Linked DNA regions of Magnetofaba australis IT-1. The protein of the gene in region 2 interacts with the protein of the main gene of each other region in a pairwise test. Links are inferred from orthologs where the notes say so. Each region holds a gene or a part of one and is shown on either strand. Other genes may lie near its edges. The genes, in order: mobA and MAIT1_RS16950.

Region 1 (11,013 bases), on a different replicon or contig from region 2:
TCGCCAGACGGGTCCCAATAAGATGCTTCAGCGGGGAGTGTGTTTCTCGGGCCTAACAGCCGGAGCGACCGCACCGCGTTCATTGCTTATCTATAAAGCAATCCCGGCGCCATGATCATTGGCATCTTTCCGTTTTTGAAAATCCGCTGATTTCCCCATGCCTTACAGAGTTTCTTTAGGGCGGAGCCCGCACCCCTGCCGTGTGGCGTCGGGTCAACTGTCGGGAAAAAAACGCCACATTGTCGCCCTTATGACGCCGTTTTGGCGTCATCCGACAGATAGTGCGCGATATCCACCTCGTCGCACTGTTCCGGTTGCAGGAACTGCTCGCCATACTGGCGATAGACGCCGCTGGTGAGGAACAGATCGAACAGTTCCGGGTCCACGTGGCCGTCGTTGCGCATGAAGGAGAGGATGCGCACCGCTTCGCTCAGGCTCTTGGGCTTTTTGTAGGGGCGATCGGAGGCGGTGAGGGCCTCGAAGATGTCGGCGATGGCCATCATCCGCGCCGGAACCGACATATCCTCTTTGCGCAAACCGCGCGGATAGCCGCTGCCGGTCATGGTCTCGTGGTGCGAGCCAGCGTATTCGGGTACGCGCTTGAGGAATTTGGGGAACGGCAAGGTCTCCAGCATGGAGATGGTCTGTAGCATGTGGCCGTTGATGATATAGCGATCCTCAGCGGTGAGGGTGCCGCGCGAGACCGCCAGGTTGTAGAGCTCGCCCATGTTCTGCTTGTTGTCGGGCACGGCCATGGTGAAGCCGTAGGGGTTGTCGCCGTAGGGCTTGCTGGGGTCGGCCATGCGCCGTGGGGTGACGTGATGCGGTTTGTCCGCCAGCAGCGGCTCTGTGGCGGGCGGCGCAATGGGCGGCTCATCGCCATAGCGCAGCAGCTCGTCCTGGGACAGGCCGATGCGGTCGTCAAAGTGGCGCGTCCAGGTCTGCTCGGCGATGGCGCGCAACCGCTGGATATCCTCCGGGTCCATGAACTCCCCGCCCTCGTTGCAGCGGGCGATGAAGGCGTACTCCTCCTGCAGGCGGGCCAGCTCCGCATCGCGTTTGGCGGCCAGCGCCTCCTGATCGGCGGAAGGCTCGGTCATGTCGCGCCAGTAGTCGATCTCCACATCGCGGTAGAGCGCCTCATAGCGCATGCGCACCTCGTGGATGCGGTTGTAGATGGTCTCCAGCTTGGTGGCCTTGTCGACGATATGCTCGGGGGTGACCACCTTGCCGCAGTCGTGCAGCCAGCCCGCGATCTTGAACTCATAGCGTTCGTCATCGTTGGCGAAATGGAAGTCGGCAAATGGCCCGCTGTCGCTCCTCTCCGCCGCCTCCGCCAACATCTGCGCCAGCATGGGCACGCGGTTGCAGTGGCCGCCGGTGTAGGGCGATTTGGCGTCGATGGCGCCCGCAATCACCTGAATGAAGGCGTCAGTGAGCTTGCGCAGCCCCTCCACCAGATGGTGGTTGGCCAGCGCCACCGCCGCCTGCGCGGCCACCGCCTCCACAAAGCCGATATCTTCATCGCGATAGGGACGCGGCTGGCCGTCCTCGTCCAGGGCGTTGAGCAGTTGCAGCACGCCGAGGATCTCGCCCTCGTGGGTTTTCAGCGGCATGCACAGCATGGAGACGGTGCGATAGCCGGTGTCCTTGTCCACGCTCTTGGCGCCGGACATATCAAAACGGGTTTCGCGATAGACGTCGTCAATGCGCACGATCTCGCCGGTGGCGCCCACGTGGGTGGCGACAAAACGGCTGTTTGGCGCGCCGGTCTCGTCAAACAGCGGCAGGCGGATATCGGGCAGCTCATCGGTTTTGGTGCGGATGGCGAAGGTGAGGGTGTCGTCATCCTGGCGCAGGTAGAGGGTGCCGGCGTCGCTGCGGCTCATCTCCACTCCGCCGGTGAGGATGGAGCGTAGCAGTTTGTTGCGCTTGCGTTCCGAGCCGATGCTGATGCCCAGTTCGATGAGCTTGTGCAGACGTTTCTGCGAGGCGTCGCGCTGCTCGGTGCGACTCTGCAACGTCTTGAGCATCTTGCCTGCGGATTCGATTAGATCGTTGGCTTCAGTGATGAACGAGCCGCCGGGCAGGCCGGTGACCGATTCGGTGCGGGCAAAGCCCTGGAAGGCGGTGGAGAGCTGGCCCAGATTGCGGCTAAGCAGCCAGGCGGCCATCAGCGCCACCGGCAGCAGCACCGCCAGCAGGATGATGGTGAGCGAGCGAATGTTGTCGAACATCGTCTCCACCGGCCCCATGAAGCTGGCCAGCGGCGCGCTCAGCGCCAGGGTGACGGGCGAGTCCAAGCCATCCAGATCATTGACGTAGAGGATCTCCTCCATGCCTTCAGGACCCACCATGCGCGCCCGTTGGCCACTCTGCGGAGAGTAGAGGGAGGAGAAGCGCATGGCCCAGGTCTGGTTGGCGTCATCCAGGTTGCTGAGCAGGGGCAGCGGCAGGGTGACAAGGCCCGATTTGGAGGGGATGTGCGCCTGCGCCAGCACCTGCTTCTGTCGATCCAGCAGCACCGCATGGGAGCCTGGCCAGTGGATGCGATGGGTCAGGAAGGCGTCCAATCCGCCCAGGGTCAGATCCACGCCGATGATTTCACCTTCATGATCACTGCTTTGAATCGCCGCGCTGATCCCCAACTCGCTATTGGAGTGGAACACGTAAGGGTCGGAGAAGGTGACCTCTTCAGACTGCATCGCTTTGCGATACCACGGGCGCACGCGGGGGTCGAAGGTGACCTCTTTGCTGATGCGTACATCCAGCATCCTGCGATTGGCGTCGAGAAAGCGCCAACTCTCAATGCTTTTGCCGTTGGAGCGATCGATGGCGCGCACGATGTAGGCGGTGTTGGGCGGCGCGCTGCGCGCCTTGGCGATCTGCGGATCGTTTAACGCGTTGATGACTTGCAGAAAATTCCCGTTGGGGTGCGACAGATAGACGCTGTAGACCGCCGGGGTGTGGGTCACGGCGACGATAAACGGTTGCGCCATGGGGTGGGCCAGACCGTTGGCGTCAATGGGCGTATGGCTGAGGGGATTGGAGATCTGAATGGCGGCGGTGAGCTTGGCGGAGTCGAACACGCTGCTCAGGTGTTTGGTCAGGATGCTGGCGCGCTCCTGAAAGTGCGACTTGGCGTTGACCTGAGCCGACTGCGCGCTCTGGTCGTGGACAATGGTGAGCACGCCTTTGAACAGAATGCCACAGCTCAGAATCACCAGCAGCATGATGCCGATGTGCAAGCGCACGCGGAAAAAGGGTGTTTTTGCCAGCATGGTCGAACCTTCCCCCAAAGGCGACTGAAATGGAGTTCGTGCTTCAACTATGCCTATCGGTTCGCCAATGGCAAAGGTTTACATATAAAAACCGTAGGGGGTGGGGATCGTCTCACGCCAGCCGCTAAAATGAAAATGGACATACCGCCGCAGCATGGGCGGCTGTGGCCAACTCTCCAGCTCAGCTTGTAATTCCTCGTTAAACCGTTCGATCTCCTCTTCTGACTGGCGTAGTTGGATACGCCAGCTCACCAGCGGGCCGGACTCGGTTTGATTCAGCTCCAGGGCCACGGCGGGTTTGCGCAGCACCCCGGCGGGGTAGACCTCCTGCGCGCGCAGCAGCGCCAGGGCGCGCTCCTGCACCTGTTGCAACGCCGCGTCGCTGATCTCGCGCTGGTCGAACAGCTCCAGCACCCCTTGCAGAAAGTGATACAGCTTGCGGTAGACCGGGGCCTGACTCTCATCCACCGAGCGGCGCATCCACTCGTGGGCCTGGTGAAACGCGCCGCATAAGATGGCGTCGCGGATAATCTGTTGAATCACCCCCTGATGCGCGGGGTCGACTTCATGAGCCAGGAGGGCGCGGTCGCGGGCGGCGGTGAAGAAGCCCAGTTTGCGCAGGGAAGCGCCATACTCCAGATGCGGCTGCGCCTGCCCGGGCAGCAGATTGATGTGGCTCTTGTGCCAGCTCTCCATCTGCGCCGGTTCGTGGTTGAGGCAGGCCAGACGCGCCAGGGAGAGATTGGCGAATTCGGGCTCGCTGGAGAGCTGCTGCTCGGCCTCCTTCTTCAGGCGGCGCAGAGTGAAGGGGTCGGGCTCCGGCGTTTGATTGAAGATCTTGTTGATCTGCCGAAGGGTGTCGTGGGCGGGCGTGCGCGGCATCGAATCGCCTCAAGTGTCGTCGCCGGGCGGCGCCCGGCGAACGGTGGAGGGGGCTTTCCATTGTGGGGGCGGTCGCCCCCACGGAGTCAAGCGTCCTCGGGTGTGAGCGCCACTCTCAGCACTGCACCCAGGGCAGCCCCTCTTTGCGCCAGCCGTTGAGAGAGGAGCGGTGGTGGTTGTCGTCGCGGTCGCCCTCGAAGCCGGAGACCACATGGGCCACGCGCTGAAAACCGGCCGCCAGCAGCGCATTGCCGGCGTCGATGGAGCGGTGGCCGGAGCGGCAGATGAGCAGCACCTGCTGATCCTTCCCAGCGTTCTGGCTCACCTCTTTGACGAAATCGGGGTTGATCTCAAACTCGGGGTAGTCCTGCCAGGGGATATTGATCACCCGCGCCGGATGGCCGACATAGAAGTGCTCCAGCTCCATGCGCACGTCGATGAACACCGTGCCCTCCTGCTGCGACAGCGCGTAGGCGTCGGCGGGGGAGAGGTGGTGCAGCTCCGGATTGGAGGGGCTGTGGGGGGCGGACGGCAGCATGGCGGTCTCCGATGGGTTGCGGGTTACTCCGGCAGGCGGATCAACGCCTGTTTCAGCCGGATGGGGCGGGTGGCGGGGGGCAGATCATCCTCCACTTCCAGCTCCAGGCGGGCGATCTGCTCGGCGTTCAGATGCTTCTGCGCCCAGCGCATCACCACGGTCTGTTCAATGTCGCCGCAGTGCATGGCGTGGTCGAGGGCCTGACCGAGCAGGAGCAGGCGTTTTTTCGCCGCCTTGTCCGATGCGCCCGTTTTATCCGGTTTGTCCGCCTTGTCCGCTTTCCTGTCAGACTTGGCGTCGCGGGTTTTGTTCTTGCGCTTGATCGGCGCCGGGGCGTCGCTCTCCTGGGGCAGCAGATGGTCGACCCAGGCGGCCTCCTCCATGGCGACCAACGCTTCGACGCTCTGGGCGCCGGTGAGCGCCACTTTTGGATGACGCTTGGTTTTGCTCTTCTTCAGTTTCTTCTTGCCCATGGACCTGCCTTGAGAGGGGAAAACGGCTATTGGGACGACGAGGCGTCGGGAGCGGCGGCGGCCTCCCAGTGCGGCGGCGGATAGGAGGGGCGCGTGAGCAGATAGCCGATAAGAATGGCCAGCGTAATCCCCACTGGCGCGGTCACCGACAGCGGCGCCTTGACCAGCAGCACCAAGCCGATGTAGCCGACGCTGATGGCGCCCACCGCCAGCAGTTTGCCCAGTCGCGAAATGACCCGATGCTCCACCCACTGCTGCAACGGTGCGCCGAACAGCGGGTGATAGTAGAGCCAGTCGTGAAAGCGTTGCGAACTGCGCGCAAAGGCCCACAGCGCCACCAGCAGAAACGGCGTGGTGGGCATCACCGGCAGCACCGCGCCGATCAATCCCAAAACGACGGCAAGCCAGCCGATGGAGAGGAACAGCCAGCGTCGCCAAGTGGGTTGCGCATCAATATCCATGGGCAGTCAGATAACCCGACAGGCGGTTCCGGGCAAGGGAAAACCGCCCCGGCGCACAAGTGTTAACGCGTACTGAGGATTTGTCTGGCGCGCGATGAAGGAAGTTCCGCGCGCGGAAGATTTGTGTGATTGCGGAATTCCGGGCGCAATCGGGCTCAATAGGGCGGAATCTGCACTGGATTGACGAAGGTGTGGATGGGCAGAGAGCCGCCGGGGACCAGCACATGCTCCTGGAAGTCGGGCTGCTGCGGCGTGGCGATGATCACCGGCATGATCATCATGCGTGGCGGGCTGGGGCGCGTGGGATCAAACCGCGGCAGATCGAAGGTGGGGCGATCGGCGGGCAGTCTGGCGGCGACTTTTTTCGCCGCTTGCGCCTTTTTGGCTTCGGGGCAGATCGCCTCGTCGGCGTGGGCGAGGCTCACAGACGCCAGCGACGGGGCGATGAACAGGGCGGCGGCGATGAACGTCATGGACAGGGCGCGCATGGCGGCTTCTCCATCGGTCTATGCGGTGGATGTCTGCGCGCGCCATCGGCGCCGCGCTATCCTGACCTATCGGTTGTGGCCCAGCGCCACACAAGCGCTTTCGCCAGGTCCGAAGCCGCCGTGGCGCTGGGGGCGGGAACCCGCGCCAGCGCCGCCCACGGCGACAGCGCGCACCAGGAGGCTTGCGGCGGGGAGTCGGCGGACCACTTGGGGTGGGCGTCAAACGCCCGCTGCACGGTGTCGCGCCACAGGTCGGCGGCGTAACGGGAGTCGGCGATGGCTGCGGTGACGGTGAGGATGGGCGTGGGGGTGCGCGTGCCGGCGATGGCGGGCATGGGCGGGGCCAGAATCGCGAACTGCAGCAGCGACGGCGCCGCCGTGCTGGCCACCCGCAGCGCGTAACCGGCGATGCCGGGCAGGGAGATCAGCGCGCCGCTGGCCATTTTGTCCACCATTTTCTCGGTCTCGCGGCGCCAGCGCGGCGAGATCTGTTCAATGTCCAGGGTCGATTGCAGCGGCGTATTGAGGGTGATCAGGCGCATGGCGTTCCGTGGGCTCAGAGCTGGTCGGCGATCTGCTCAAGTTGGGCAAACTGCTCGGGGTCATTGACGTTGGTGAACGCGGCGGGGCAATCGGAGAAGTCGGCGTGGGCCGCATTCACTTGCCGGGCCCAGCCGTTCAGACGCTTCTCGCCGCTGTGCAGACAAGCTTGCAAGGGGCGCTCCAGATCGCGATGGATCAGGGCGAAAGCTGGCTGTGGGCGGGTTCCGTCATGGGCGATGGCCATCAGCGCGCCGCTCTCGGCGCGGGCGCGCAGCAGGCGTTGGGCCAGGTCCAGCGGCAGCAGGGGGGCGTCGCAGGGGGCGGTGAGCAGCCAGTCGGCGGGGGTGTGGGAGAGTGCTGAGAGCACGCCGCACAGCGCGCCGCCATAGGGGCCGCCATCGTCGACAACGACCGGCGCGCCCCATCGGGCGTACTCGGCTGTATGGCGATTGGCGCTGATCAGCGCGCTGTGGGATTGCCCGCGCAGGCGCTCCAGCACATGCAGCGCCAGGGGCTTGCCGCGCCAGGGGATCAACCCCTTGTCGCGTCCGCCCATGCGTTGGCCGCGTCCGCCCGCCAGCACCACGGCGCAGATGGTCGCGGAATCCGCCATGCGCCGGGTCGCCGGACGCAGTTAGGCCAGCACCGTCAGGGCGTGGGACCAGTACTCATTGGCGTGGCCGAAGTGGCCGCGGGAGTTGACGGTGAGATTGTAGCCGTAAGCCTCAAAGTGGGGCGCGAACTCGTCGTTGTCATACTGCGCGCCGCTCCACATCAGCAGCGGCGGATAGCCATGGGGGCGCACCAGTAGATCAGGGATGGAGACGAACGCCGCGCACTGCTCCAATGCCCCGGCGAGCAGGAACTGCTCCGGCAGCGAGGCCATCTGTTCGCGCGCGGCGGGAACCGAATAGCCGGGCAGGCAGGGCAGCAGCACACCCACCACGACATCGTCGGCCATGCGCGCCAGCAGCGTCTCCTGACGCGCCCCCGGGGCGGGGGCGAGCTTGCCGCCAAAGCCGCCGATGTGGTGGTTGGTGAAGTCGTAGTCAGGCTGGACCTCGCCAAAGGCGGCGGCCACAGCGGGGATGTAGGTCTCCTCCACCGCCGCGCCCAGATCGGCGTAGGTCGCCCGCGGCAGCATGAAAGGGATCGCCTGGCTGGTCAGCACATCGGCGGTGTTGGGGTCGGCGCGCAGACTCGCCAAAGCCGCCTCCACCCGAGCCTGGAAGGCCGCCGCGTCGGGCGCGCCTTGCAGCGGCAATAGGCGCGTCAGACGGCTGTGGATGGCGGCGTAGTCGATCTGTTGCGGGTCGATCTTGAAGTAACCGCGGGAGATGGGGTGCGCCTCGGCTTGCAGGCCGACAGGGGGGATCCGCCGCCCGGTGTCGTCAAACAGGCGGGTGGGGGCGGCGGTCTGGGTATCGGTCTGGTCGAGCATGGCGTCCTTTCCGTGCGGAATTCAGCGTCAAGCAAAGCGTCTGGCGCGGGTCAACAAGATCAGGCGAACAGCGAATCGTTGTCGGAGAAGCCCTGGCCATAGGGGATCGGCAGGAAGGGCTGATCCTTGGTCTTGGCGGTGTGAATGGCGATGAACTTCTGATCCTCACCGATGAGGCAGTCGGGACGATGGGGCCCCAGCCACGGGTTGCGCATGCCGCGCGCCAGCACCTCTTTGAGCGGCGTTTCGCGCAGATTGCCCAACGAGAAGTCGATGTAGGGGCAGGGGGTCACCTCCATGGTGTCGGTGATGGTGATGATCCCTTTGACGGTGATGCAGCCCTTGTAGGAGCCGTAGGAGGGGGTCATGTGGGTGAAGACCTTGTACTCCTTCTCCAGCTCGCGCACGGCGTCGGCGTCCTCTTTCTCAATCACCAGGTCGGCGTGCTCTTCACACGAGCCGGTGGGCTTGGCGTAGCAGGTGTAGAGCCCCACGCCGCGATCGGTGGAGAATTTGCACAGGTCGCGGAACTCCTGGGTGCGGGCGCGTCCCTTCACCAGCACGGTGGAGAGGATCAGGTTGAGGCCGGCGTCGAGGCTGGCGTCGATGGCTTGCATCACGCGCTTATAGGAGCCCGGCATGTTGCGGAACTCGTCGTGGTCGCCTTCGATGTAGCTGTCCAGGGAGAGCTGCACCTTCTCCACGCCGATGGATTTCAGATGGCGCGCCTTTTCGTCATCCAGCAGCCAGCCGTTGGTGTCGGTGATGATGTAGTGCTTGTCTGGATCGATGGCTTCCACCACCTCATCGAAGTCCTTCATCAGCAGCGGCTCGCCGCCGGTCAGCACAAAGCGCGCCAGCCCCAGTTCGTCGGCCTGACGCGAGATTTCGCGCACGTCGTCCAGATCCATTTTGCGGCGCGAGTCTTCGATTTTGAAGACCTTGCGCAGATGACGATCCATATAGTGTTCCGCCGAGCAGTGGGTGCAGGTGAAGTTGCACAGATAGCTCTTTTCCAAGCGGATGATGGGGTTGATCTCGCCGCGCGCCTCCTGGGCGGAGATGGCGGCCAGCTTTTTCGCCACATAGGGTTTGCGCGCCATCAACTCATTGCGCTTGTTCTGTTCGTCCGGGTTCAGGGCGCAGTTGGCGTCTTCTACGATGGTGGTCATGGCTGAGGTATCCTGTGCAGTGGGGAGGGACCGCCAATGCGCGGGCGCTCCTCTCTGGTCAAAAGGACGCGCGCGCGGCGCGTCACATGGGCCATACGACTCTGTTTAACATGATCCACGCGGTTTGTCCGGGGATCGCGAACGAATTGTCGCATTCAATGATTGCGCCAAAGCCAGCGCATCCGCCAACCCTCTGTCGGGGTCCGGATGGAGAAAATTTGGACGACGGCGCCTAGGGAATTGGAGCGTGGCGACCGCGGTTGGGTTCCCTGTGGAGTCAAAGTAAGAAAAAAACATGTAAAAACTCAAAAATTAGGCGGAAATCAACTGTGTGATTCAGTATGCTTCAAGTGGGGTTCTCCAGCAAGAGGAGGGGGAATGACGGCTTCTACGCTTCCGCAAAGCTCCATGAACCAGGCGCTCACAGGGTCGGTATTCAACCGGGCGCTGGCGATTGTGCTGGCGATGTTGATCGCAGTGACTCTGCTGTGGCTGTTTCTCTCTTTGCGCGAGGCGCGTCACGACGCTCAGCTGATGCACGCTCTGGGCAGGCAGCGGGTGTTGGTTGCCGAGATGAACGCCGCCGGGCTGAACGTTCTGATTCGCAACAATACGCTGCGTTTCCTGGAGCGGCAAGTGGGCGCTTTGGACGACTATGTCTCCAGTCTGCGCAGCGTTTACGCCAGTGAGGTGACGCAGGGCTTCGCCCCGCGCATGGCCGACCCACTCGCCTTGGACGGGCCGACTCACATCCCCTCTCCCGCCACCTTTATTCGCATGGTCAATGCGCGCTTCGAGTCGGTTTCCGGGGCGCAATTGGAGATCCTCTCCAACAAGCCGATGAACCCGGACAAGGGCTTGCGCGACGAACTGGATCGTGAGGCGTTCCGGCGCCTGGCGCTGGATGGGGCGGAATTGGTTGCTTTGCCGCAGAGCCGCGACGGCAAACTCTTCATCCGCTTCTATGCGCCAGACCGCGCCACCTCGGAAACCTGTTTAGAGTGCCATCGCGCCCAGTTTCCCAACGCCAAAGTGGGCGATCTGTTCGGCGCGCGGCTCTACGTGTTGCCCTTCTCTGATGACGCCGATGAGGGGATGGCGGCGCTGCATCCCGGCAACACGCGGCATATGCAGTTGGAAGAGTCCTATATGGAGCTGCTCGCCGCGCTCAAATCCGGCGGCTACTACCATGAGAGAGGCCAGGAGCGGGATCGCCTGTGGCTGCCGCCATTGAGCGCGCCCGCGGCGCAGGCGTTGATCGTGCGCACCGAAGATGCGTTGGTGCGGCTGGATCAGGCGTTTCACGCCCTCTATGTCGGCGATACCGCGTCGCAGGCGTATCGCCAGTCCCACCGGGCGTTTATCGAGCACGCGGATACCCTTTCACATTTGAGTGAAGAGCTGTTTGCTCTGTATGAAACACGGGTGGCGACGCATCGCCGAGAGGTGATGCGCGCCGCTGTGGCGTGCGCGCTGGTGATGTTCCCATCGCTGTTCTGGTATGCGTGGCGTATGCTCAATAGACGGCGGCGTGAGCAGATGCTGTGGCGTCAGGCCGAGGAGCTCAATCATCTGGTGGATGCGCGCACCCTTGAGTTGCAGCAGGCCAAGGAGCAGGCGGACGCCGCCAATCAGGCCAAAAGCGAGTTTCTGGCCACCATGAGCCATGAGATCCGCACGCCCTTGAACGCCATTCTCGGCATGGGCGAAATGGTGGCCTCCACGCGTCTGGAC
Region 2 (10,907 bases):
GCAGATGGCGGTGGTTGCGGTCCAGATGTTCGATCTCCCGTCGAATTTTGTTATGCAGAAGCGTGTGTTTAAAGCGCTTGGCCGCTTCGATGTGGTCGATGTTGGGGGGGCTGGAGGCCAGGATGTCTCCTTGTAGGTCGAACACGGTGACGAAATCCAAGTCCGCACTCTGCACAAAGCCGAATAGCACCGTAGCGATGGGATCGGGCTGGCTCTTCTCCAGGTAGGTCTGTAAGTCCTCACGATTGCTCAAAAACGTCAGGTGCTGATCGATTTTCTGCACCAGTCCGCTGAATAGCTCATCCATCAGGAAGAAGTCCTCCTGATTGCTCTTGCGGATCTGCTGGTTGATCACTTCAGACAGTTGCTGGATATGCTGGGCGCTATTGGCGCTCATCACCAGCCATAGACTCATGCTGACCAGCGCAATGGGGATCACCCCCAATGGCAGAAAGGTCAGCAGCAGACGTTTGCGCAAGCTCATCATAGGTCGGCGCCTGGGAGTTATTTGTAGGGCGTCGCGTGGGCGCTGCGAATGGCCTGCATGGCCGGTGAGGTCTCAACGAATTTGAGGAATGCCTCAACCAGACCTTGGCGGTTGGCGGCTTTGAATATCAGCGCCAGGGTTCCAAAGCTGGGATAGTTTTCATCCGTTGGGGCCAAGCCATCGATGTTGAGGATGGTGACGTTCTCTTTGAGCGCATCGGCATAGGGGCCAAAGCCGATGGTCCCTTCCTTCTGGGTAACGATTTCAAAGTTATGTTGATTCAGAGTGGCGGTTTTGGAGTATGGGGTGATGGTCACCTCATCAAAACCGGGGAAGGTTGCGCGCAGGTTGCCGAGCGAGCTGTCGCCCTCTTCACGGCGCACCACGCGAATTTTCCCTTCTGCGCCGCCCACCTCGCTCCAGTTGACGATTTTACCACGATAGATGTCGTTGATCTGCGCCGCGCTCAGGTTGCTCACCGTGACGCTTTTGTTGACAAAAAAGACCACCGGGAACTTGGCGATGGGCAGATAGGTTAAGCCGTAAGGCTCCTCACGGGGTTTGATCTTGCGCGCCACTCTGCCCAGCAACGCCTTGTCATTGCCCACCGCTTTGTAGCCCCCTGACGAGCCGATGCTGTCGGGCACGACAATCTCATCTTGGGGGTGGTTGACGGAGAACGCCTTGGCCAGGGCGTGCAGCACGATCATGCCGTCGCCGGTGCCGACGATCTCCAAGGTTTCCGCCCTTGCCTGGGGAGCGGGCGCCGCCCACAGAGCCAATGCGCACAGGAGTGTGACTCGGTGATGTCGTAGACGCTTGAAAAGGGTGATCATGGCGCGTTCTCACTCGTTGGGGGGCAGTGACCTTGCCTCTTGCACAGGATGTAGTCGGCGTCTTCCACCAGGATTGCTCCGTCAAAGGTATCCGGCTGGCACGGCGTTGCCCAGCACTTTCCGCAGTTTAGGGAATTCAGTCGGGTGGCGATGGGGTTAAATGGATTTTCACTAACATGACGGCGCGATGACATGCTATCAATGTTTGTCACCCATTGTATGCGACATATGTGGATTGTCTTCCTTGTGCGGATGCGGGGAAGCCATCCACCCATGGGCCTGGAGACCTTCAACCAAGGCCGCGACGGAAAACGGCATGGGGAAGCGCGCAGTCAACTCTCCAGCCGGGTTGATCAGGTAGATGTCCGGCGTGTGCAACACCGGATACTCCGCCTTGTCGCGCCATTGCGGATAGTTGAATTGCGCCCCCAACAGCGCGCTGAGGCGGCGGAGTTGGGGCAGCTCTCCGCGCAGCGGTGTGATGGCGGGCGCATGGGGTGGAATGGCGTAGTCCTGCACATAGTCGTTCAGGCGGTCCAGGGTGTCCCGCTGGGGGTCGATGGAGACAAACCACACTTGCAACGGGGCGCTGCTGGGGTGGTGGAGCCTCTGCTCTTGTAGCAGACTCCAGATGGTGTGCAGCGCCATGGGGCAGCTATCGGCGCAGTGGGTAAAGCCCACCGCCAACAGCGTCCACTTTCCTTGTAAGGCGGTGGCGTCGACCACGCCGCTGGCTCCTTCCAGGGCGAGGGGCTGAATGGCGCGGGCGGGCGAGACGGGGAGCCATGTGGGCGCAGGATCCTGCTCTGGCGGGCGGTTCTGCTCCAGCGCCTGATTGAGTCCGACCATCAGCGCTACCGAGCCCAGCAGAACAAGGCTGATGGTGATCATCAGCGTTTTGAGACGAACAGGCTTTGTGTTGGGTTCAGGCGACATCGTCAGGATCCCTTAACCGGTTGGGTAACGAGAGGCGGGCTTGTGGAAAATACGGCGCAAACCAAGCAGTCCTGGGTCAGCACATTAACCGTGTGGGAGGATGTGCGGGAGGTTGCGCCCACCCTGGAACGGGTGCGGCAAAACGCCAGCAAGGCGTTTATCATTGTGCTGTGGGCCTACATTCCCCTGTTTATGCTCATTGGCTATGGCGCGGAGAACCACGCCAACTACGCCAATGTGGTCACCCGCTTCTGCGGTCTGGTCCCCGTGGATGGCGTCAGCCGCGTTACCTTTGGACTGATTGCAGGGCTGGTTGGCGCGCTGCCAACCACCATCTTTTGGTACCTGCGTCCCACCGGGCAGATGACCCGGCATGTAATTGCGCTGGCCTTGATCTACCAATGGGTGGTTTTCGTGCATCAAACCACCGGCTCGCCTGACGGCTTCATCCTCGAAGGCCACATGGTCTACTTCGTCACCGTGGTGATCCTGACCATCTACTTCTGCTGGCGCTCGCTGCTGATCGCCACGCTGATCCCCGCCGTCCACCATACGCTGCTGACCATTTTCGATCCGCTGGCGATCTGGCCCACCACCGACTATATCTGGCTGCATCTGCTCAACCATGTGCTGCTGGTGCTGCTCAACTCCGGCGCCGCGCTGTGGCTCTCCTGGTACTTCTTCTACCAGTTCCGGAATAATCATGCGGCCATTACCAGCGCCACGCAAGCGCATCAGGAGGCCACCCGCATGGATCATCAGGTGACCCTGCAGGCGGAGAGCCTGGCGGCCATCGGCAATGAACTGGTGCGGCTCAAAGCGCCGTTGGATCAAGATTCCAACAAGGCCCACACGCTGGCCAGTCAGGTGGCCAAAGAGAGCAGCGCGGTGCTGGGGCAGGCCAAAGCGCTCAGAGAGAGCATCCATGCGGCCAATGACAGCATGAACAGCATCAGCCGCGAGGTCAAAGCGCTCTCCGATCAGGTGGGGCTCATCGCCCAAACCACGGAGCATAGTCGCCAGGACACCAACACCATGGCCAGCGCCGCCGAAGAGATGAGCAGCAATATCAGCGCGGTCAACGCCAATCTCAGGGAGGTCACCACATCCGTGAGCACAGTGGCGGCGGCCATGGAGCAGATGAGCGCCTCTCTGGGCGAAGTGCGCAATCGCTGCCGTCTGGCCGATGAACTCAGCGGCGACGCCAACAATCAGGCGCAGGAGACCGCCACGGTGATGAACCGCCTGATCGGCTCCACCCTGGAGATTTCCAAAGTGGTTGAGGCCATCAAGAGCATCGCCTCGCAAACCAACATGCTGGCGCTCAACGCCTCCATTGAAGCGGCGGGCGCTGGCGAGGCGGGCAAGGGCTTTGCCGTGGTGGCCAATGAGGTTAAGGAGTTGGCCAGTCAAACCGGCGAAGCGACCAAGCTGATCGACAAGCTCACCACCTCCATTCAGCAGGAGAGTCGGCAGGCGGAGATGGTGACGAAGTCGGTCTCGGAGATGATGCTCAAGGTGTATGAAGCCAATAAGGAGATTTCTCAAACCGTCGATGAGCAGGAGCGCGCGGTGCTGGAGATCAGCCAGACCATGGGGCAGGTCTCCACTGCGGCGGAGTCGGTGAGTCTCAACGCCAATGAGCTGGCCAGCGCCGCCAATGAGGTCTCCACTTCGGTGCAGACCACCGTGGAGGGGATTGAGGGCATCGCCGACGCCGCCTCCCAGGCCGCCGATATGGCCAGCGCCATCACCCAACAGGCGCAGAGCGCCAGTCAATCCGCCCGGGTGGCCGATCAAGCCTCCGAGGAGATAGCCAAGGTGTTGGGCAATACTGAAGGCAGCATGCAGCAGACCATGCGTCGGGTGCACTATCTGGACGGCTCCATTCAATATGTCGGCGTACTCACAGAGGAGATCCATCAAGCGGTCACCAGTCTGCAGGCGACGCGTAAATCCGCCGACCAGGCCAACGTACTGTTCGATGTGCGCAAGCTCAAAGAGTCGCACCTGCGCTGTCTGAATCAGATGGAGAACGTCAGTCGCGGCCGTGAGGTGGAGATGGGCGAGGATGTCGCCTGCGGCTTTGGCGACTGGTGGCAAAACCAGGGCAAGAGCCTGTTTGGCGAGAATCCCAAGTTCCAGAGCGCGGTGCAGGCGCACCAACAGCTCCACGCGCTCACCGGGCAGGTGAAGGAGGCGTGCGGCAAGGGCGACGAATCCAAGGCGCGCCAGGGGATTCAGACGCTTAACGAGAAGCGCAAACAGCTGTTCCAGCAGTTGGATGGGCTGTTCCTGGAGGCTTCAAGCCGCTAAACCGTGCGTCGGCGCGACGGGAATCCGCGTCGGGTTTACGTCGCGCCCAGCGGCTCCACCTCCACCCAGTCGCCCGCCCGCACCCCCGCAGAGGCGCGCGGTAGTGTGATGAGGCAGTCGGCGCGGGCCATGGAGGTGAGCAGGCCGCTGCCTTGGGGACCGGTTTTGCTGACGGTGAGGTTGCCGATGGCGTCGCGCTGATAGTAGCCGCGAATGAACTCGGCGCGGCCCGGCTTTTTGGCGATGTCGCTCAGGCAGCGCATGCGGTAGCGCGGCGCGCGCCAGTTGGGGACGCCCGCCATGCGCATGAGCGCCGGGCGCGCCAGTTGCAGAAAGGTCACCATGGCCGCCACCGGGTTGCCCGGCAGGCCAAACAGCAGGGCGTCGCCCAGGCGGCCAAACGCCAGCGGCTTGCCCGGTTTGATGGCCAGTTTCCAGAAATCCAGCTGGCCCAACTCCTTGAGTACGGTTTTCACCAGATCCATATCGCCGATGGAGACGCCGCCGGAGGTGATGATCACATCGGCGTTTTCGCTGGCGCCGCGCAGGGCCAGCCGCAGGGTCTCTTCATCATCGGGCAGAATCCCCAGATCGCCCACTTCCGCGCCCAACTGCTGCAGCAGACCCATCAGGGCGTAGCGATTGCTATCATAGATCAGACCCGGCTCAATGGGTTGTCCGGCCGAGCGCAGTTCGTCGCCAGTGGAGAACAGCGCCACCCGCACGCGACGCAACACCGAAATCCGCGCCAGTCCCATGGAGGCCAGCACGCCCAGTCCCGCCGGTCCGATGCGCTCGCCCTGGTGAAGCGCGGCTGCGCCTTGGGCAATATCCTCGCCGGCGCGACGCACATGACCGCCGCGTCGCGGGCCGGGCTGGATGTGGATGGTCATGCCGTCGCGGCGGGTGTTCTCCACCGGGACCACGCTATCGCAATCGGCAGGCATGGCCGCGCCGGTCATGATGCGCACGCAGCCGCCAGCAGGCGTGGTGCCCGTGAATGGATGCCCGGCAACGGCGGTTCCCACCTCCTGCAACACGCCGCCGCCATCGGGATTCAGATCGTCAAAACGAAATGCGAAGCCGTCCATGGCGGAGTTGTCCGCCGTGGGCACGTCGATGGGGGAGCGGGCGTCATCGGCCAGCACGCGCCCGAGGGCTTCGCACAACGGCAGCGATTCGGCGCGGGTGACCGGACGCACCAGCTCCAGGATGTGATCGCGCGCGGCGTCCAGGTCCAGTAGCGGGCCGTCATCCTGAAAGCTCCACTGCGCGCTGCGCCACTCCAGAATGAAACCGGCGACGGCGGCGGGGTCGTTCAACTCCAGCACCGGGATTGGCGCGCCGTCGGGCTCCCGGTCAGCGGCAATGGCGATGATGCTGGGGTCATTGGGGTAACGCAGCGCCTTGCCTGCGGCGGCGCGATGCACCTCCAGGCGGGCGGCGATATCGGGGTGGTCGCGAAAGCCCTCCACCAGAATCAGGTCCGGCGCGTCCAGCGCCAACTGCGTCAAGGCGATGCGCAGCGGGTCATCCTCCTCGCTCACCGCCACGTCGGGGGTGGAGAGGCGCGAATCTCCCGCCAGAATCACCGGTTCGGCGCCCGCTTGGCGCAGGCGGTGGCTATCCTTGCCCGGCTGATCCAGCTCGAAGTCGTGGTGGGTGTGTTTGACCACCGCCACGCGCAGTCCTTCGGCTTTGAGCAGCGGAATCACTCCGGCCAGCAGGGAGGTTTTGCCCACGCCGCTCTGCGCGGCGATGCCCAACAGGGGCGGAAGGGGAATATTCAACATGGCCAGGGCTCCAGCAATCACCCTTCACCGGCGGGCACGTTAAAGCCGCGCACGCGGTCATGGGTAAAGAAAGGCGAAGGTTCAAACAGTTCCGGCGACTGCGGCGGCGCCAGGGTCTGATACAGCGGGCGGGCGCGCCAATCGTCGGGCAGACTCAGCAGCAGCAGCGCCGGAAAGGGCAGGGGATCGCGCAAACGCTGGGCGGAGACCAGACAGTTGCGCGCCTTGGCGGGCAGTTCGATGCCCACAAAGCGCGACCAGTCGGCCTGATAGATGGGCCAGAACAGCGTCAGCGGTTGATCACCCAGATGCAGCACGGTGGCGCGGCTGAAATCCTCCCGCGAGGCGCGGTAGAGCATGCGCAGCGGCGTCTCGGTCAGCCCACAGGCAGGGCCGTTCCAGCGCAGGCGCAGATAGTGGGCCTGGGCGGTGGCGTCCAGCGTGCGGCGCGGACGGCTGAGGGATTCGTGGGTCAGGCGCACCCAGCCATCGGTGAGGGAGTGGGTTTCCAGCGCGGCGATAGGTTCAGTCGGGGCGTCTAAGATCTCCTGGATATAGCCCGAGAGAGCATGCTGTTGCCAGGCGCGGGCGGCCCACAGCGGCGCGGCGGTGAGGGCGCCCAGGGCCATCAGCGTGAGCGCCATATTGCGCATTTGCGCGCGCCATGGCGGCGCAGGGGCCAGGGCGGGGGGGATGCACAGAGGCGCAATCCAACCCTGTTGGGCCAGCGCGGGGCGTCGCTGCAGCGCCCAGGAGAGCCCCCCCTGCAGGGCCCACAGGGTGAACAGCATGGGGATGATGAGCAGATGGCCGATATGGCGGTCGAGGAACACCAGACTGCTGTAACCGGCAAAGAACAGCGTGGCCAGGGCCAGGAAGATGGCCAGTCGCGGCGAGCGGCGCGCGATCAGCAGCAGCAGCAGGGCGAACAGCAGCGGTCCGTAGCGACCCAGCGGCCCCATCTCCAGCACCCGCCACGCGGCGGCGATGGCGCGGGTGATGTGATCGCCGGGCATCAGCTCCAGCAGCGCGTTCCAATAGGCCTGACCGGCGCGGGAGTAGTCGGCGGTGAGCAGATCCACCGAATTCTCCGGCGCGTAGGTCAGATGCAGCCCGTCGATGCGCTCCAGATAGTCGAACACAAAGGCGTGGGCGTAGCGGTCGGCGTGGATGTAGCTCACCTCCGCCACCGAGTGGGTGACGTTGAGCCGATGGGAGAAACCTTTGCCCAGCCCCATCACCGGCATGATGCCGCTGCCGGACTCGCCGGTGTGGGCTTTGAGGGTGGGCAGTCCCAGCAGGACGAACCCCAGCAGCAGCAGGCCGATCAGTTGCGCTTTGAGCAGCCAGGGGCGCGGCGTGGGGATTGGCGGCAGAAACAGCGCCAGGGTGAGGATGAAGCCGGGCAGGAAGATATACACGTCGGGGCGAAAGCCCACCGCCACCCCAGCGATGGCGCCCGCCAGCAGCGCCAATCCACGCAGACGCCACGGACTCAACGCGCGCCGCGCCAGCAGTCCCAAAATCAGGAACAGGGCGAAGAAGAACGGAATTTTCGAGTAGTCGCGGAAGGTTTTGATAGTCCACAGAATCGGCGGCGCAATGGCGATAAACAGGGCGGCGGGCGCGGCGATGAGCGGCGCGCTCACCAACCGGAACAGGCCATAGGCCAGGACTACGGCGACGCCATGGAACAGCGCCAGAAACGGAAACAGCGCAGGCCAGGAGACGCCGCTCCATTGCCAGATGTAGCCCAGCATCAGCATCAGATTGCGGTAGCCCGATTGGAAGCCGGTGAGAGGCTCGGCGACGGCGTCGGCGGGTAGGTTGGCGCAGTCAAAGCTCTGCGCGCGGTGGCTGGCGGAGAAGGCGAGGAAGCGTTCCAGCTCCGGGCTGACGTGGCGGTCCACCGCATGCAGGCCGCGTCCGCACCCCACCATCACCGCAGCGGAGAACTGCGGATGGTAGTAGCTGAAGAAGTTGCGCGGTTTGCCGTTGTTATCCAGCGCCTGGAACGCCTGTAGCCAGGCAAACGCCAGCAGCAGCAGCGCCAATGCCCAGTCCCACGGACGGCGACGCTGCGCAAACAGGGCGATGGCGGGGGCTGACGACATGCAGGCTCCAAACTGGCGACGCAGAGGCAAAGCGGATAGTTTCCCGCCCCATAGGAGCCAAGTCAAGCCGCCTCGCCTGGACAAATCCAGGCGGCTATGCTCAAGTGATTTGGCGTATTGCGGCGGACGCTGGGAAACCGGCGTCGAAAAATGGATTCTCTCCACTCTTTTGGGTCGTTGTTGGATATGAGCCTGAGCGTTGTCATCCCCGCCTATAACGAGGCCGACAATATCGCCGCCACCATCGGTGAAATCAGCGGTCATCTGACCCGTCTGGGCGCGACATTCGAAATCCTGGTAATGGACGACCACTCCAGCGATGGCACTTTTGATGCCGTGCGCGCGTTGAACGACCCCCAGGTCCGCGCCATCCGCTTGAGCCGCAATAGCGGCAGCCATATCGCCTTGCGCGCTGGATTGCGGCAGGCGCGCGGCGATGCGGTGCTGTGCATCTCCGCCGATGGCCAGGATAACCCTGAGGCCATTGAGGCGATGATCGCCCGTTGGGAGGGCGGCGCCGACGTGGTGTGGGCGCTGCGCACCGACCGCAATGACGAAGCCCTCCTCAACAAAACCATGGCGCGGGCGTTCTATCTGCTGCTCACTGCCGCCGGGGCCGCGCCCACCGATGGCGTAGACCTCTCCAAAGCCGACTTCTTTCTCATGGATCGCCGTGTGGCCGATGCCGTCAATGCCTGCCCGGAGCGCAATAGCTCGCTGTTCGGGCTGTTGGCGTGGGCGGGGTTCCGCCAGGAGGCGATCAGCTATCATCGGCGACTGCGCGCCTCGGGCCACTCCAAGTGGAGCTTCCAGGCCAAAGTGCGTCTGGCCAAGGATTGGGTGTTCGCCTTCTCCGGTCTGCCATTGCAGATGATGACCCGGGTGGGCGTGGGCATGGCGACCCTGGGCCTGCTGTATGCTGCCGTGGTGATCGCGGTGACGCTGATTACCGGCGAGATGGTGCCGGGCTTTCCCTCTCTGATGACCACCGTGCTGGTGCTGGGCGGGGTGCAGATGATCATGTTGGGGCTGTTGGGCGAGTATGTGTGGCGCACGCTGGATGAGTCGCGCAAACGCCCCAGTTATTTTGTGGAGGCGGACTCCGCTCATCCTCCGGCGCATAGTCGTGCGCGCGGCGCGCCGTTTCCATCGCAAATCTCATAAGGATCGCCCATGCGTCCGCTGATTCTGTTTCCGTTTAATGGCAACGCCCGCGAAGCGGTGGGAGTGGTGGAGGCGATCAACGCCCAGCGCCAGACCTGGAGCGTGCTGGGGTTCGTCGATGACGACCCGGACAAGAAGGGCTCGGCGTTTGGCGGCTATCCGGTGCTGGGCGGGCGTGAGGTGCTGGCCGAGCGCCCCGACGCGGCGGTGCTGGCGGTTCCTGGAAGGCCGGATAACTTCCACAAACGGCGCGCCATCATCGAGGCGCTGAATCTCAAATCAGAGCGCTGGGCAACGCTGATTCACCCCGCTGCGGTGGTGGGGCCAGAGTGCATGATCGGCGACAATGTGCTGATTCAGGCCGGTGTGGTGCTCACCGCCGGGGCGCGCATTGCACGGCATAGCATTATCCTGCCGCAAACGGTGGCGGCGCACGACGCCGACATCGGCGAGGGGGTGGTGATGGGCTCCCATGTGACCATTTCCGGCGCCTGCCATGTGGAGCCGTGGAGTTACATCGGCAGTGGCGTCAAACTGCGCGAGGGGGTGCGGATTGGAACCGGCGCTCTGGTGGGTTTGGGCGCGACTGTCATCGGCGATGTGGCGCCCGGCAAAGTGGCGGTCGGCTGCCCGGCGCGGGCCATTCGGGATGTCGACAAAGATTGAATTTCGTCGTTGATCATGGCAAAAACAGGCTGTTTTGCCATTGCTTTGGCGCATTTTACGTGGAGTCTGGTTATACTGGCGCCGTGAATTCCTGTTTTAAATGGCAACGAACCATTTCAGCAAAGCGATGTGTACCCTATGTCAACTGCTATCAGCGCCTACCCTTGTCGCGTGTGTGGCGGCGCGCTCTACGCCGAACCGCTGCTGACCTTGGAGAATATGCCTGGGGCGGCGCAGTTTATGCCCGATGCCGACTCCGTTGGTGATGATATGGGCGTCAATCTGCGCGTGCGTCAGTGTTCCGGCTGCGGCGCGATTCAGCTCTCCGACCCGCCGGTGCGCTACTATCGCGAAGTGGTGCGGGCGGCGGCGTACTCGCCGGAGATGGCGGTGTATCGACGCGAGCAATTCGCCGCTTTTGTGGCCGAATATGGTTTGCAAGACGCTGCGGCGCTGGAGATTGGCTGCGGGCGCGGCGAATATCTCAGCCTGCTCAAAGAGGCCGGTCTCAATCCCCATGGCCTGGAGTTTAATCCGGGCTCCGTAGCGGCCTGTATCGAGGAGGGTTTGACGGCCTCCGAAGGCTATCTGCAAC

The links.
Region 1: the proteins of MAIT1_RS16950 (region 2) and mobA interact in binary tests that used the Escherichia coli proteins (3 or more experiments, as listed by UniProt). The link is inferred for Magnetofaba australis IT-1 from one-to-one orthologs.

Annotation. Positions count from the first base shown.
Region 1 is NZ_LVJN01000015.1:324,264-335,276, forward strand. What follows is about bases 5,480-8,468. They hold mobA (molybdenum cofactor guanylyltransferase MobA), read right to left. Parts: upstream 7,280-8,468; coding sequence 6,680-7,279; downstream 5,480-6,679. Other genes in these bases: MAIT1_RS03750 (YbaN family protein), read right to left, coding at 5,480-5,635; MAIT1_RS03755 (hypothetical protein), read right to left, coding at 5,791-6,123; MAIT1_RS03760 (hypothetical protein), read right to left, coding at 6,180-6,665; MAIT1_RS03770 (hypothetical protein), read right to left, coding at 7,301-8,107; MAIT1_RS03775 (radical SAM/SPASM domain-containing protein), read right to left, coding at 8,167-8,468. Also shown: MAIT1_RS21990 (HD domain-containing phosphohydrolase), read right to left, coding at 249-3,281; MAIT1_RS03735 (hypothetical protein), read right to left, coding at 3,360-4,163; MAIT1_RS03740 (rhodanese-like domain-containing protein), read right to left, coding at 4,279-4,701; MAIT1_RS03745 (hypothetical protein), read right to left, coding at 4,725-5,174; more of MAIT1_RS03750, read right to left, coding at 5,201-5,479; more of MAIT1_RS03775, read right to left, coding at 8,469-9,279; MAIT1_RS03780 (ATP-binding protein), read left to right, coding at 9,658-11,013. UniProt on the Escherichia coli protein: Transfers a GMP moiety from GTP to Mo-molybdopterin (Mo-MPT) cofactor (Moco or molybdenum cofactor) to form Mo-molybdopterin guanine dinucleotide (Mo-MGD) cofactor.
Region 2 is NZ_LVJN01000020.1:1,080,354-1,091,260, forward strand. The notes cover bases 3,990-6,872. They hold MAIT1_RS16950 (bifunctional molybdopterin-guanine dinucleotide biosynthesis adaptor protein MobB/molybdopterin molybdotransferase MoeA), read right to left. Parts: upstream 6,369-6,872; coding sequence 4,611-6,368; downstream 3,990-4,610. Other genes in these bases: MAIT1_RS16945 (methyl-accepting chemotaxis protein), read left to right, coding at 3,990-4,575; MAIT1_RS16955 (hypothetical protein), read right to left, coding at 6,386-6,872. In the rest of the region: MAIT1_RS16930 (sensor histidine kinase), read right to left, coding at 1-487; MAIT1_RS16935 (PstS family phosphate ABC transporter substrate-binding protein), read right to left, coding at 505-1,323; MAIT1_RS16940 (SCO family protein), read right to left, coding at 1,522-2,259; more of MAIT1_RS16945, read left to right, coding at 2,302-3,989; more of MAIT1_RS16955, read right to left, coding at 6,873-8,482; MAIT1_RS16960 (glycosyltransferase family 2 protein), read left to right, coding at 8,633-9,646; MAIT1_RS16965 (LbetaH domain-containing protein), read left to right, coding at 9,656-10,312; MAIT1_RS16970 (class I SAM-dependent methyltransferase), read left to right, coding at 10,451-10,907. UniProt on the Escherichia coli protein: Catalyzes the insertion of molybdate into adenylated molybdopterin with the concomitant release of AMP.